Zymomonas mobilis subsp. mobilis ATCC 10988: one gene and its partner. The protein of the gene in region 1 interacts with the protein of each later gene in a pairwise test. Links are inferred from orthologs where the notes say so. Each region holds a gene or a part of one and is shown in the gene's direction. Other genes may lie near its edges.

The links.
Region 2: the proteins of sucC (region 1) and sucD interact in binary tests that used the Escherichia coli proteins (3 or more experiments, as listed by UniProt). The link is inferred for Zymomonas mobilis subsp. mobilis ATCC 10988 from one-to-one orthologs.

What each region holds. Positions count from the first base shown.
Region 1 is NC_017262.1:1,895,922-1,901,261, forward strand. What follows is about bases 1,553-4,399. They hold sucC (ADP-forming succinate--CoA ligase subunit beta), read left to right. Parts: upstream 1,553-2,301; coding sequence 2,302-3,498; downstream 3,499-4,399. Other genes in these bases: ZMOB_RS08530 (autotransporter family protein), read left to right, coding at 1,553-1,770; ZMOB_RS08540 (electron transfer flavoprotein subunit beta/FixA family protein), read left to right, coding at 3,561-4,310; ZMOB_RS08545 (electron transfer flavoprotein subunit alpha/FixB family protein), read left to right, coding at 4,307-4,399. Outside these bases: more of ZMOB_RS08530, read left to right, coding at 1-1,552; more of ZMOB_RS08545, read left to right, coding at 4,400-5,239. UniProt on the Escherichia coli protein: Succinyl-CoA synthetase functions in the citric acid cycle (TCA), coupling the hydrolysis of succinyl-CoA to the synthesis of either ATP or GTP and thus represents the only step of substrate-level phosphorylation in the TCA.
Region 2 is NC_017262.1:1,267,354-1,272,715, reverse strand. What follows is about bases 989-3,857. They hold sucD (succinate--CoA ligase subunit alpha), read left to right. Parts: upstream 989-1,915; coding sequence 1,916-2,800; downstream 2,801-3,857. Other genes in these bases: ZMOB_RS10200 (hypothetical protein), read left to right, coding at 3,020-3,184; ZMOB_RS05660 (succinate dehydrogenase/fumarate reductase transmembrane subunit), read left to right, coding at 1,431-1,817; ZMOB_RS05665 (succinate dehydrogenase cytochrome b subunit), read left to right, coding at 1,006-1,431. Outside these bases: ZMOB_RS05670 (50S ribosomal protein L11 methyltransferase), read right to left, coding at 1-879; ZMOB_RS05640 (MFS transporter), read left to right, coding at 3,959-5,125; ZMOB_RS05635 (glycosyltransferase family 32 protein), read left to right, coding at 5,262-5,362. UniProt on the Escherichia coli protein: Succinyl-CoA synthetase functions in the citric acid cycle (TCA), coupling the hydrolysis of succinyl-CoA to the synthesis of either ATP or GTP and thus represents the only step of substrate-level phosphorylation in the TCA.

The sequences.
Region 1 (5,340 bases):
ACGGTCGATCGCTTTGCGATAGATGGGGCAGGAGCAAAGCTCGATATCCAAAAAGGTTACCGTTTAAATAGCTTGATAGATGTCACCCAATATAATGGCTGGATGAATGTTGATGGTGCGCTGGCAACATCGGGTGATTATGCCATTATCACAGGGCTATTAACAGGTAGCGGCAGCATCACCACACCCTATCTGACCAATGTGGCGGGCGTTATTGCTCCGACGGGTAATCTTGCGGTTAATGGTAATCTTGTTCTGTCTTCAGGTAGCCAGCTTGCCATTCGGCTAGGCGCAGATCAAACATCAGACAAGCTGACCATTAACGGCTTGGCTAATCTTGGGGGCGCTGTTCGTTTTTCAGCTTTATCGGGGTACAAACCGCATAGCGGTGACAAATTTACCTTTCTTACAGCCAGTGACGGCTTATCGGGGCAGTTCGCTAATGCTTCCGGTATAGATGGCATCCTCAATCCGATTTTAAGCTATGACCAAAATAGCGTCACTGCGATTATAAAAATGAATAACTATCAGGATATTGTTGATAGCCATTCTTCGGTACAAAAAGCCTATGCTCAATTACTCGATCAAAATCGCCAAGCGAATGGCACAGGATTGGATAATCTTTATACGCGTTTGGATTTGATGGATGCTGCCCATCTGCAATCGACGCTTGAATCGATGGCACCTCGAAATGAAGCTACCATTCGTGCGTTAGATCGAGCGGGTAGCGAAAATATGACCCGTTTTTTCCGGCAACGCCTCAATCGGATCAATCATGAAGATATGGGTGGTAGCTTAGCTTTCTATGGGCAGCCTTTAGCTTTCGCCTCAGCTTCCTCTTCTCGTAGTTTGGGACAAAGACAGGCTTCGGATATCTCGGACATGGTTTCCCTGTCTCCCCATATTAAATTTGTCGATACGGTTAGCGCTTTTGTTGCTAGTGGCTATCTCAACGGTCATAACCAGTCGATGCCCTCTTCCAGCTTGTCCGGCCATGACAATTTTAATGGCTGGTTTTTGGCAGGCGGTGCCGAAATAGCGGCGACTCCCAAGGTGACAGCAGGTATCGGCTTTTCCTATAGTAATTTGAATGGAGACAGTTCCAGCGGACAGACTAGTAAAGCCAGTCTGACTCAAGCGACGCTTTACGCTTCTTATAAATTACCGGCTAAATTAATTTTATCCGGTCAGGTTAGCGGCGGCGTTTTCAGCAGCACGAATAAAAGACGGGGGAGCATCGACAGCCTGAATTACAATTTTAGGCAAAAAGGCTCTTCTTTCAGTGGTTCAGCTGAAGTCGTCTTGGGACGAGATATTGATCTATCCCATTTGATCATTACGCCTAATATCGCCGTTCGAGGGCAAAAAACCGATGGGAACAATCTGACCGATCGGGCCTTAGATGGAAGCGACAGCAGCGCGGCCTTAGAATTATACCGCAAGGCTTATAATTCTGTTCAGACAAGAGCGGGTTTTGACATCTCTGGTGAAGTCAAAACGCGCGGCGTGACCTTGGTTCCTCATACCAGCGCCCATTATGTCCATGAATTATTGCATCCATCGCAATCGGTAGCAGCCCGTTTTGTCAATGGTGTTGGTGGCAATGCTGCCTTTATACTCCCCAATAGCGATCATAACTGGGGCGAAGTTGAAGGCGGTCTTAAAATAAAAGGACGTCGTATTGATTTCGACATTTCGGCTGGCACGGTCTTTGGTCGTCAGGATTTGGCCTATAACGCCTATCGTGGATCGATAACCTATCATTTCTGATAGAGAACCATGTCCTCAAGATAACAAACAGAAATACGCGTTTATTATACATTCTTTTTTCGGGCAGGTGATTCTCTATTACAGATAATCCTGCCTATCATGATGTATAAAAAAGGCCGCTCCCTAGAATAAGGAGCGGCCATTATTTTGCCAGTGAGCAAGGGGGCTTACTCAATCACCTGACGATTATACACAGCAATATGGAGCTAATTGCCGCATAAAGTGGATTTATTACGGTTAAAATCGTTTAAATCCACCTAATCCCTGTAACAAAAATAAAAGATAGTTCAATTATGGATGTAATATTTTTTACGTAAATTTTTTTTTAAGCCATCATGAAAAATTAAATATAAAGTCCACCCGCACGTCCTCTTTTGGCTTTGATCGCTTTTATTCCCTGATTTTGTTTTTATAGAAGTTCCGCTTTCTATCGACTATCATAGCTATCAATCAGATCAATGGCCGGATAAAATCGGCTGATTTTGTCACGACTATTCTATTGTCTTATCCAGTAAAAAAGGCCGGAATCAGGTGAATATATACGAATATCAGGCGATGGCTCTTTTGAATGAACGGGGTGTCTCGGTTGTCCCCGGTTATATGGCCGCCAATGTAGAAGAAGCCGTCAAAGCGGCAGAACAGCTTTCCTCTCCTCCTTATGTCATCAAATCCCAGATTCTAGCCGGTGGTCGCGGCAAGGGGTATTTCCGCGAATCTCCGAAAGAGGGCGGTGGCGTCCGTTTGGTCTCTGATATCGCCGCTGTCAAAAAACAGGCAGAATCAATGCTCGGTCGGCATTTGGTCACTGCCCAGACGGATGATCAGGGTATTCCGGTTGAAAAACTGTTGATTACCGAAGCTGTCTCTATTGCTCGCGAATTTTATCTTTCCCTGTTGGTTGATCGCCAGACGGGGCGGGTGACCTTTGTCGCTTCACCCGAAGGCGGTATGGATATCGAAACCGTTGCCAAAGAAAAACCGGAAGCTATTCACCGTATCGCTATTGATCCAGCAACAGGCTTCCAACCACATCATGGTCGGATGATTGGTTTTGCGCTGGGCTTGTCCGGTGATGTCTTCAAACAAGGCATCAAATTAGCCGCCAGCTTGTATAAAGCCTTTACGACTTCGGATATGAGTCTGCTTGAAATCAACCCCTTGGTCGAAACCAATGACGGTAAACTTTTACCCGTTGATGCCAAAATCAGCTTTGACGATAATGCGCTATTCCGCCACCCTGATATTGCGGCCTTAGGGGAAGCAGGTGCTTCTGATCCTTTGGAACAAGAAGCCCGTCAGGCCGGTTTATCCTATATCAAGCTGGATGGTAGCATCGGCTGCATGGTCAATGGTGCAGGGCTTGCTATGGGAACGATGGATATAATCCAGCTTCATGGCGAGATGCCTGCCAACTTCTTGGATGTCGGTGGCGGTGCCAGCAAAGAAAAGGTGGCTGCCGCTTTTCGGATTATTCTTTCTGACCCATCCGTCAAAGGTATTTTGGTCAATATCTTCGGTGGAATTATGCGTTGCGATATCCTCGCAGAAGGCATTATCGCCGCCGCTCGTGAACTGGATATAACAGTGCCTTTGGTCGTCCGGTTAGAAGGCAACAATGTTAACGAAGGTAAGGCCGCTCTTGTCTCTTCAGGATTGCCTATTATTACAGCCAGTGATCTCGGCGATGCCGCTCAAAAAATCGTAGCCGCTATCCGGCAGACTGCCTGATATTTCAGCTTTCGGTAACACTAACTCCAGCATGCTTCATAAATCGGCAAAGGGAGATTCTGATGAAAGTAATAGTGCCCGTTAAACGTGTGATTGATTATAATTTGAGACCAAGGGTGAAAACTGATGGCTCAGGAATCGATCTTTCCAATCTTAAAATGTCTCTCAACCCGTTTGATGAGATCGCGGTCGAAGAAGCCGTTCGGCTGAAAGAAAAAGGCATCGCCAAAGAAGTCGTTCTGGTTTCTATCGGCGTTTCCAAAGCACAGGATCAGTTGAAAACCGGTATGGCCATCGGGGCCGACCGCAGCATCTTGATCGAAACCGAAGAAAATGTTGAACCGCTTCACGTCGCCAAATTACTAAAAGCTGTTGTCGATCAGGAAAAACCAGATTTGGTTATTGCCGGTAAGCAGGCCATTGATGACGACTCCAATCAGACTGGGCAGATGTTGGCAGCGCTACTCGGCTGGCCACAGGGATGCTTTGCTTCCAAATTGACGATTGCCGATAATAAAATTGAAGTTACGCGCGAGATTGACGGCGGCCTTGAAACCATCAGCCTCAATCTTCCGGCAGTGGTTACTTCCGATTTGCGTTTGAACGAACCACGCTTTGTTTCACTTCCCAATATTATCAAAGCACGGAAAAAGCCGATTGAAATCAAAAAGCCGGAAGATTTCGGTATTGATATCACGCCCCGTTTAAAAACCCTAAAAGTCGAAGAGCCTCCTGTGCGTCAGGCGGGTGAAAAAGTGGAATCCGTAGAAGAATTCGCAGCGAAACTCAAAGAATGGGGAGTCGGAGCATGAGCGTTCTTGTCCTGATTGATTATAGCGGCGATGTCCTCGACGAAGGCAGCTTGTCAGCTATCACCGCCGCTTTTCAGATTGACAGCGAAGTCGATCTCTTGGTCGCTGGTGACAATATCCGTGTGGTTGCTGAAAAAGCTGCCAAGATTAAAGGCGTGCATAAAGTCCTGCTGGCTGATTCTCCAGTCTATGCTTCGTCTTTGGCTGAAAATATCGCACCTTTGGTCGTGAAATTGGCCGATTCCTATCAGGCGATCGTCGCCTCTGCCAATTCCAACGGTAAAAATATTGCTCCTCGCGTCGCGGCGTTATTGGATAGCCAACAAATATCGGAAATCATCACGGTCGTTTCCTCTGATACTTTCCGCCGTCCGATTTATGCGGGTAATGCCATTGCGACAGTGCAATCGGCTGACAGCAAAAAAGTTATTACGGTTCGGGCAACGGCTTTTGAAAAGGCCGAAGCTGAAGGTGGCGATGCTCCTATTGAAGCTGTCGATGCTACGGAAGATAGCGGTCTTTCCCGCTTTATTTCAGTAGATCTACAGCAATCCGGTCGCGCTGATCTCAGCACAGCACCTCTTGTTGTGTCTGGCGGTCGCGCTTTGGGTTCGCCTGAAAAATTCCACGAATTGATCGAAGGTTTTGCTGACCGTGTCCATGCGGCAGTAGGGGCTTCTCGCGCTGCGGTCGATTCCGAATATGCCCCCAATGATTGTCAGGTCGGACAGACTGGTAAAATCGTGGCACCGGAAGTCTATATCGCCGTCGGTATCTCTGGCGCTATCCAGCATCTCGCTGGCATGAAAGATTCCCGCAAGATTGCGGCTATCAATATCGACCCCGAAGCCCCGATTTTCCAGATTGCCGATATTGGTCTGGTCGGTGATCTTTTCGAAGTCATGCCAGCCTTGATCGAAAAATTCTAAATCCTTTTTCCCTGTCGCAAGACAAGGCTATTCAATAAACGAAATCCGGATGACAAGACAAAGGCTTGTTGTCCGGATTTTTTATATCAACTGGCTTCACG
Region 2 (5,362 bases), 630 kb from region 1 along the record:
GGCTTGCTCTTGCTCTGCAACGAGCCCGGCAAGAATCAGAGAGCCACCTTTCTGTAAAGCTGGGACAAAGGACGGTGCCAATTCAATCAAGGGCCCTGCCAAGATATTGGCAATCAACAAATCATAGGGCGCACGCCGTTTTAATTGGCGATTATCCATACCGGCAGCCACAACCATTTCAACCTGCCGACATCCCATGCCCAAAGGCACATGGTTAACGACTGCGTTTTCTTTGGCGACTTCTACAGCGACCGGATCAATATCTGAAGCGATTACGCGCGCGGAATGCCATAAATGGCGGGCGGCAAAGGCCAATAAACCCGTGCCGGTGCCGATATCGGCGACATTATGAAAATTTTGACCGGCCTTCTTCATCCGGTCAAGCATCGTCAAACATCCAGTTGTTGTTTCATGATGTCCGGTACCAAATGCCCGTCCGGCATCAATAACAAACATCTTTTTGCCTTCTTCAGGCGCAACCGCATTGCTGGGCGTGCAGACCAGAAAGCGTCCGGCGCGAACCGGTTCCAGTCCGGATTGGGACAAAACAACCCAGTCTTCTTCTTCGATATGTTCTATAATTTCTTTTTCTAAGGCCGAAGTCGGAGCCAAAGCCCGTATAGACTTAATTTCTTCAGCCTTTGGTTCATGGTCAAAATAGACATCCAAACGCCATTCTTCGGGGCGTTCTGGATCAGGTTCAGTCACCATAATAACAGGCGGCTCATCCAGCAGGGCAAAAGCCCCAATTTCACCATCAGCAACCGCCTGCGCTTCGTCTTTGCTGCAAGGTAAAGTCAGTTTCCAGCTACCGTTACAAGGGGCGTTAAAAGGGAATCCTGTTATCATATCTCCATTCCCTTGTTTTCTATTACCCATGGCGCCCAATCCATCCTTTTTCTATTTCGTGTTTTAAAAATTTAAACAGTTCATCATTTGCTTGATATCATCTATCAGCTAAAAGATATTTTTTGATATTTCCCCTGTTTAATCGGAGTATTTCTTGTGGCTCGGTCGACGGCTTCTTCTTCCTCTTCTCGCAAGACAGCATCGCCCGACTTTCAAAGAACGGCGACTTTGTTGCATCGCTTAACGGCACTGGCAATTGCTTTTATTGGTTTTCCGCTTTTTACCCTATGGTTATTAGCGGTATCAACCAGTCCAGAAAATTATGCGCTCTTCTGGCATTATATTATTCATAGCCCTGATAAGAACAGCTTTGCCTTTTCCGTTAATATTATCAGCCGTATTATAGGGGTCATGCTCACATGGTGTTTTTTCTATCATGTGATGTCTGTAATAAGGCTTAATACCCTTAAACGGCTGCAACGCCCTTCCCTTTATAAAAATTACTTTTTTTACTCTGCCACAAATATGGTCGCTCTTATTCTAACCTTGCTGGTTTGGGGCATTATTTTTCTCGGGGCATAATGATGAATTCTTACAGTGACAGCCCGCTATCTGGAAATCACCGTTATCGTGATAGCCATCGAACCGATTTTTATAAAAAACTCACGGCGGCGGCTAATCTTCTTTTATATGTTTGGTTGATCGTCTCTTTTCTGGAATTACCGGTCTATGATTTTAATGTCATTAGACGTTGGGTAGCCCAGACCATAGTCGCCTTGCCGATGATTTTTCTGGCCATATCGACCTATGGCTATGCCTGCTCTTTTGTGGATAAGCTGTTTTCAGAGGAGCGTTTTCCAAAAGCAGGGCTGTATTTCCAGATAGCCGCCTATTTTTACATGATAATTTTTGCAGCGATCGCGGTCTTTTCAATTCTGAAAATCGCTTTTCATTCTAGTATAAGCTAATTATTCAGAAAACTAATCCCTAATTCTCTATTATATAAAATATTAACACGAGGTCTGTGCGCAGACCGCAGACCTTTACGGGTCAGGAGAAAAAACAGATGTCCATTCTTGCCAATGCGACAACCAAAGTGATTACGCAGGGCATCACTGGCCAACAAGGCAGCCATCATACAGCCCAATCTTTGGCCTATGGCACAAAAATGGTCGGTGGTGTGACCCCAGGCAAAGGGGGGCAAACCCATCTTGATCTGCCGATTTTCAATTCGGTAGCCGAGGCAAAACAAAAAACCGGTGCCGATGCTTCCATGATTTTTGTACCGCCTGCTTTTGCAGGGGATGCTATTCTTGAAGCTATTGATGCGGAAATTCCGCTGATTGTAACGGTCACCGAAGGTATTCCAATTTTGGATATGGTGCGGGTAAAACGGGCTTTGACCGGTTCCAAATCGCGTTTAATTGGCCCGAATAGTCCGGGATTATTAACCCCCGATTCCGCCCGTATCGGCATCATGCCGGGTGCGATTTTCAAAAAAGGTTCTGTCGGTATCGTTAGTCGTTCTGGCACCTTGACCTATGAAGCCGTTTTCCAAACCAGCCAGTTGGGTCTGGGACAGTCAACGGCTGTCGGAATCGGTGGTGATCCGGTTAATGGCACCAATTTCATCGATATTCTCGACATGTTCCTTGATGATGATGCAACTGAATCCATTATCATGATTGGTGAAATCGGTGGTTCGGATGAAGAGAATGCCGCCGAATTTTTGAAAGAGCAGGCCAGAAAAGGCCGCAAAAAACCAGTAGCTGGATTTATTGCCGGTGTTTCTGCGCCTCCGGGGCGGCATATGGGACATGCTGGGGCTATTGTTTCCGGTCATTCCGGCAGTGCGGCTGCTAAAATAGAAGCCATGGAATCGGCTGGTATTGCGATGACGCCTGATCCATCAAAGATTGGCCATACGTTGCTCAATTTGCTTAAAAAATAGAATAAAAAGCCTCTTCATAGGGGCTTAGAATAAAAATATATGGCTGATTTTGATTTGAAATTATTATTTTTTATCTGTCAGCCATAATTTTCATGTCAAAAAATTAAATCAAAATCTATTTAATATTACAATTTGCGCCCTATCCAGATAATTCTATTTTGCCCATTCTTAAAAACGAACCGGTTACCAAACGGTATCAAATCCTGAATAGGGGACAAGATGGGCAGCATCGATAGCCATCAAGCGAATAAAACGCCTTTTCATAAAGAAGAAAGCAAAATTTGGACAGAACGGGGCAGTAAAGATTATTTGGTAACCAGTTTTGCCTTGTTTCTAGGTTCTGTTGACAAAGGGTATAATTTAAGATTTTTAGAGATAACTTGAGGACAAGTTTTGTAGGGTAGATAGAGATGCGAGGAGATCTGACGGACGCGGAGTGGGAGATAATACAGGGTCTTCTTCCAAGCGAACGAGGCCGCTGCGTGCGTCCCGCCAAAAGTAATCGGTTATTTCTCAATGGTATGCTTTATGTGCTTCGAACAGGCTGCCCGTGGCGAGATATGCATGAACGTTATGGGAAATGGAATTCGGTCTATGTTCGGTTTCGTAGGTGGGCAGAACAGGGTGTGTGGGACGCTCTTCTTGAAACCCTGGTTGACCTTGGCCTGACAGATGACTGGCAACATATGATAGATAGCACGATTATTCGCGCCCACAGCCAAGCGGCTGGCGCAAAAGGGGGACGCATAAGGAAGGCTTTGGTCAAAGCTGCGGAGGCTTTACGAGCAAGATCCACGCCCGTTCCGATGGTCAAGGCCGCCCTCTAGCTTTCGCACTAACCGGTGGTGAGGTCTCTGATTATTCTGGCGCTGATAGCTTGATAGATATCCCTGTGACAACACCCCACTGTTTTCTCGCGGATAAAGGATATGATAGCGATAGGTTACGCGAAAAACAGCTTTTTCGAGGCATCCTTCCTGTTATCCCGCCTCGTTCCAATCGAAAAAAGCCTATTCCTTATAATCTCCAGCACTACAAAGATCGTCATTGTATTGAGCGGATGTTCAATAAGTTGAAGCGGTTCAGGCGCATTGCCACACGTTATGACAAAACCAGAAAATCTTTTCTCGCCTTCCTTCATCTCGCGGCCGTAAAATTGTGGTTACCTTCCTTTGTCAACAAAACCTAGTCGGCTTCATTACCTTTTCTCTTTTATATTGTGTTCAGCCTATTCTGCCTGAATTAACCCGTTATTTCCATGTAAGCGTTACAGAGAGTTCTTTTGCAATTTCGCTGACAACCGGTTTTCTTGCCGTTTCTATCTTCTGTTCAGGAGCAACGGCTGAAAGTTTGGGGCGAAAAGGCATTATGTTCTTTTCGATGGCTTCAGCCTCTTTCATGAATATTTTTGCGGCCTTTTTACCGTCATGGAATGTCTTTCTGATTGCGCGCGCTTGTGAGGGATTCGTCCTTGGCGGGGTTCCTGCTGTCGCCATGGCGTATCTATCGGAAGAAATACATCCCAAGAATTTGGGCTATGCCATGGGCATTTATGTTGGTGGAACAGCTTTCGGTGGTATGTTTGGCCGTGTTGCCGTAGGTATTATGACTGAATTCACAAGCTGGCAAATGGCGCTTAGAATTCTTGGAACTGTTGACCTGCTGGCAGCTATCATTTTTGGATTATGTCTGCCCACTTCCAAAAACTTTATCAAAAGAACGCGTTTTGATGTGAAATATCATGCCAAAGCATGGTCACAGCACATCACCCGCCCCGATATGTTTTTGCTTTTCGGCATTGGAGGGCTTGCGGTTGGTAGCTTTATCACAATTTTCAATTTTATTGATTTCCGTTTGGTATTACCGCCCTTCTCGCTGTCATCTTCGCAAATCAGCTTTATCTTTCTGTCTTATATTTCGGGGATGATGGCTTCCCCTGCCGCCGGTTCATGGTCAGACAGGATAGGCCGAGGGCCTGTTCTTATTGCCGGTATTGCTATTATGCTTTCCGGTATGTGGTTGACACTGAGCAACCATCTACTTTTGATGGTTTGTGGCATTCTTATCTTCACCACCGGATTCTTCACTATCCATTCTGTCGCCAGTGGTTGGGTCGGGCAGCTAGCGCGCCAAAATAAAGGCCATGCGACATCGCTTTACCTTTTATGCTATTATATGGGTTCTAGCATTTTCGGTTCTTTGGGTGGCGTATTCTGGACATCTGGCGGCTGGCCAAGACTGATCGCCTACACATCCTGTTTATTGGCTATTGCCACTATTTTCTCGACCATTCTTATTCGCCGTCATGCGCTATCTATAAAATAAGAGAAGATATACTATCATTTATAATTTTATTTTTATGCATATTGAATAATATTCACAAAATATATAACCTTTAATTGTATTAATTATAAATAAAAAGAAAAATTATGGTTGACAAATACGGATTTAATAGGGGGGGATTTCTATCCCCAAAGTTATTCATGTCATTTGGGTTGGAGATGAGAGCAAACGTCCTAATCATTTTATCAATAGCTGGGTTGATCAAAATCCTGATTGGGA